2 regions of the Arthrobacter sp. 10N43 genome follow, and region 2 is predicted to be linked to the other one. Evidence: predicted binding sites of a transcription regulator. Region 2 holds the regulator's gene; the other holds the start of a gene.
The links. The regulator HrcA, encoded in region 2, represses chaperone genes, less so after heat shock. The targets are predictions, from matches to a motif close to TTNGCACTCGNNNNNNNCGAGTGCNAA.

Region 1 (2,392 bases), on a different contig from region 2:
CGGGTCGAGCCAGACGCCGTCGACCCCGTCGAGCGGCACCGCGGTGGCATCCGAATGGACCACCGTGGCATTGCGGAACGGGATCAGGTTCATGGTGGCGCAGGCTGCCGTGGCCTCGTCCATTTCCACCGCGGTGACCACCAGATCCAGGGACGCCAGGGCCATTGCATCGGCCCCCAGCCCGCAGCCCAGGTCAGCGACGTGGCCGATCCCGGCCTCCGCGAACCGCTGCGCGTGCCGTGCCGCGACGGTGAGCCTGGTGGCCTGCTCCAGGCCGGCCTTGGTGAAGATCATCTGCCGGGCGAATTCGCCGAATTTGGCCTCGGCCTTGGTCCGCAGCCTGGATTGCGTGAGCACGGCCGAGACGAGCTCGGGGGAGTGGCCGGCCTTGCGCAGCGCGGCGGTGAGGCGGAAGGCCTCGTCCTCGCGGTACGGGCCCAGCGACGCCAGCAGCTCCCAGCCCTCGGGGGTGAGGATCGGGGCAATATTTTCCTGCGGTGCGTCAGTCATGCCATCCAGCGTAGTTGAGCCCCGCCGGCACGCTGTGACCGGACCACGGGGGCTAGGCTTGACGGCATGGAAGACAGCGGCACAGGCGACAGCATCTCAGAGGACACAGCCGGGCAGAACACAGCCGGATACGACGACGACGGGCAGGAGCGCACGAGCCCGCAGGGGCTGGCCCGCTACGCCAAGCCGGCGCTGATCGCCGGCGCTGTGATCGCCGTCGTCTGCATCGCCTTGCTGGTGATCATTTTCTTCCTCGATTCCTTCAATGCCACCGTGTATTCGGTGGGCGGCAAGAACGTCCAGGACGCCACGGACGAGGCGCGGGCCATCCGCGACACCTATTCCGGTGCCCGGCTCGGCGGCATCATCTTCCTGATCGCGGGCGTGCTCCTCGCCGCTGCCGGCGCCGTGCTGACGTACCGGCACCGAAATGACGAGGGCCAGGACGCCGACCCGGACGACGGCGAGGACGTCGACTTCGAAGACCTCGCCGGCCAGTAGCCGCAGGCCGGTTCCCGCGTCCGGGGTGGTGCTAACGTGCATCCCCCGGGCGGGACATGCCCGTTTCTCGGTTCGAACAATGGGCATGTCCCCTGTGGCAGGGCTAATGCGTTGCACATGTCCACGGCCCGGCTCTACCAATGAGCATGATGCCCGGGTGCCCACGGGCCGCGACGAAGAATGGGCATGTCCCGCGAGAAGGCCCGGACCCGGCGGCGAAGAATGGGCATGTCCCGTGGGAAAACATGTTCACCCGGAACGAATTTCTGGCACTCGCCTTGACCGAGTGCTAACCATGTACATAGAGTCGTCATTAGCACTCTCCCTAGGAGGGTGCTAACACATGAAGCGCGTTCCGCCAGGCTCGCTGCCGGCACCGCGACGACGGTCTGTGCGCCATGGCATCGCCGCTTCATAGTCCACGAATTTGCTGACGAAAAGGAGAGGTCCGAGTGTCGGTCTCTATTAAGCCTCTTGAGGATCGTATTGTTGTCCGCCCGCTCGAAGCCGAGCAGACCACGGCTTCCGGCCTGGTTATCCCGGACTCCGCGCAGGAGAAGCCGCAGGAAGGCGAAGTTGTTGCAGTAGGCCCCGGCCGCTTCGATGACAACGGCAACCGCGTTCCCGTTGACGTTGCCGTCGGCGACGTCGTCATTTACTCCAAGTACGGTGGAACCGAAGTCAAGACCGGCGGCACCGAGTACCTCGTGCTCTCCGCCCGCGACGTTCTGGCGATCGTCGTAAAGTAACTCTCTTGGACCCCCGCGCAGCCGATCCTTCGCATTGAATGGATCAGTTGCGCGGGGTTCTGTCTTGAAAGGACAAAACCATGGCAAAGCAGCTTGCGTTTAACGACGCTGCCCGCCGGTCGCTTGAAGCCGGCATCGATAAGCTCGCCAACACCGTCAAGGTCACGCTGGGCCCGCGCGGCCGCAACGTCGTACTGGACAAGAAGTGGGGCGCCCCCACGATCACCAACGACGGCGTGACGATCGCCCGTGAAATCGAGCTGGACGACCCCTACGAGAACCTTGGCGCGCAGCTTGCCAAGGAGGTCGCCACCAAGACCAACGATGTTGCCGGTGACGGCACCACCACCGCCACCGTTCTGGCCCAGGCCCTGGTCAAGGAAGGCCTGCGCAACGTGGCTGCAGGTGCCGCACCGGGCGAGATCAAGCGCGGCATTGAGGTTTCGGTCGAGGCCGTCGCCGCCCGCCTGCTGGAGAACGCGCGCCCCGTCGAAGGCACGCAGGTTGCCAACGTTGCCGCCATCTCCGCCCAGAGCGACGAGGTCGGCGAGCTGCTGGCCGAGGCGTTCGGCAAGGTCGGCAAGGATGGTGTGATCACCATTGAGGAGTCCTCCACCACGCAGACCGAACTG
Region 2 (2,392 bases):
CCGTCGCGGACGTAGGTGGCGTCGTTGTTGACCCGGATCTCCACGTACAGGTCCCCGGACGGGCCGCCGGCCGGCCCGGCCTCACCCTGGCCGGAGAGCTGGATGCGCGTGCCGGTGCCGACGCCAGCCGGGACCTTCACGGTCAGCGAGCGGCGGCTGCGGATCCGGCCCTGGCCGCTGCATTCGTTGCAGGGGTCCTTGATGACGGTGCCGAAGCCCTCGCAGGACCCGCAGGGTGCCGACGTCATGACCTGGCCGAGGATGGAGCGCACGGCGCGCTGGACCTGGCCGCTGCCGCCACAGATGTCGCAGCGCACGGGGTGGGTACCCTCGCGGCAGCAGGATCCGTCGCAGGTGGGGCAGACCACGGCCGTGTCGACTTCGAGCTTCTTGTTGACGCCGAACACCGCGTCGCGGAGGTCGATCCGGACGCTGATCAGCGCGTCCTGGCCGCGGCGGACCCGGGATGCCGGGCCGCCCTGGCCGCCACCGGCGCCGAAGAAGGTCTCGAAGATGTCCTGGAAGGCGAAGCCCTGGCCCGAGTAGCTGCCGCCCCCGAAGCCGTTGTCGGTGCCGTTCTCATTGCCGGTGGTGTCATAGACCCGGCGCTTCTGCGGATCGGAGAGGACTTCATAGGCATGGGTGACGGCCTTGAACCGGTCTGAGGCGTCTTCTCCCGGGTTCACGTCGGGGTGCAGGGTCCGGGCCAGTTTCCGGTAGGCCTTCTTGATCTCCTCCCCCGTTGCGTCGCGGGAGACTCCAAGAACGTCATAGTGGCTGCTCAAAGTGTGTATCTCTTCCTTTTCGTACTGCCGGTGGGGCAAGAAGTCGTGCTGGGTCCGGGCCGGTCAGGGCCCCAGGATCCTCGAAAGGTAGCGGGCCACCGCGCGCACGGCGGCCATGGTGGTGGGATAGTCCATCCGGGTGGGTCCAAGGACACCGACCTTGGCCGTGGCGTCCGGGCCGTAGGCCGTGGCCACGACGGAGGCCTCGGCCAGACCGTCGTAGGGGTTTTCCCGGCCGATGCTGACGGTCACGCCGCGTGGGTCTTCGGCCATTTCGCTGAGCAGGCGGAGCATGACCACCTGCTCCTCGAGCGCCTCCAGGACCGGGCCGATGCTCAGCGGGAAGTCCACGTTGGAGCGTGCGAGGTTGGCCGTGCCGGCCATGACCATCCGCTCCTCGCGGCTGCTCGTGGCCAGCGCCTCGAGGCCGCGGGCAAGGGCCTGGGCTGCTCCCCGGCGCGCCGGCGGGCCGCTGGCAACCACTGTGGGCAGAAGCTGGGGCAGCAGGCTCAGCGGCGTTCCGGAGAGGCTCGTCAAGAAACTTGTACGCAGGTCGGCGAGGGCGTCGTCGGGAATGTCCTGCCCGACGTCGATGACGCGCTGCTCCACCTTGCCGGTGTCCGCGATGAGGACGATCAGCACCTTGCGGGGTGCCAGCAGCACGAACTCAATGTGCCGCACCCTGGCGCGGCTGAGCAGCGGATACTGCACGACGGCGACCTGGTTGGTCAGGTGGGACAGGAGCCGCACGGTCCGGTCAAGGATGTCGTCGAGGTCCTCGGATCCTTCCAGCAACGCCTGGATGGCCCGGCGCTCGGCCGGGGACAGCGGCTTCACCGCTGAGATCTGGTCGACGAAGAGCCGGTAGCCCTTGTCGGTGGGGATCCGGCCCGCGCTCGTGTGCGGTGCAGTGATCAGGCCTTCGTCTTCCAGCGCCGCCATGTCATTGCGGATCGTGGCGCTGGACACGCCGAGATGGTGGCGTTCAACGAGCGCTTTGGAACCAACGGGCTCACGCGAATGGACGTAGTCCTCCACGATGGCGCGCAGCACTTCGAGTTTGCGCGGTTCGCTCACGCTCCACCTCCAATCGACTGTCCCGCAGTCGGTGCCGCCCGCGTTGTACGGTCCGCGTCCAGAACTGGTGCGCGTGGTCCGCAACGGAACAAGTGTTAGCACTCGACATGCCTAAGTGCTAACCAGTCTAATATGACTCGCCGCGTTGTTAGCATTGGATTCGCTCCAGGCGTGGCCTGCGGGATCGCGTTTCCCGTCACATCGGGCGCCGGGACCGTAGCCGCTTCCGCCTGCGCCGCGCCCCTGTGGTCCGGTGCAGGCCACGGAGAGTTCCACTGACCGCCGTACATTCCGAGTGCAAAGTAAGCGTGTAGAGATGTCGTACCAGAACTGGGGACCCCAGGACCTGTCCGCCCCCGCCAAGACCGCGTTGCCGGAGGTCCCGGTGGAACGCGGGATGGTCCTCGAGGAGGTCCAGTCCGGCTGGGTGGGTGCCGTGACCCGGGTGGAGAAGTCCGGCGGCATGCACGTGGTGGCGCTGGAGGACCGTCGAGGCAAGTCCCGCTCCTTCCGTTTAGGCTTTGGCTTCC

Region 1: the regulator HrcA is predicted to act here: its motif matches at 1,278-1,304, upstream of groES (co-chaperone GroES).

The regions. Positions count from the first base shown of each region.
Region 1 is NZ_JBFTIA010000004.1:286,317-288,708, forward strand. Features, by position in the region: gene AC1DDO_RS09580 (class I SAM-dependent methyltransferase) at 1-510, opposite strand, end outside; gene AC1DDO_RS09585 (hypothetical protein) at 577-1,011, shown strand; gene groES (co-chaperone GroES) at 1,464-1,760, shown strand; gene groL (chaperonin GroEL) at 1,841-2,392, shown strand, end outside.
Region 2 is NZ_JBFTIA010000002.1:224,181-226,572, forward strand. Features, by position in the region: gene dnaJ (molecular chaperone DnaJ) at 1-785, opposite strand, end outside; gene hrcA (heat-inducible transcriptional repressor HrcA) at 849-1,862, opposite strand; gene AC1DDO_RS03690 (DUF3097 domain-containing protein) at 2,179-2,392, shown strand, end outside.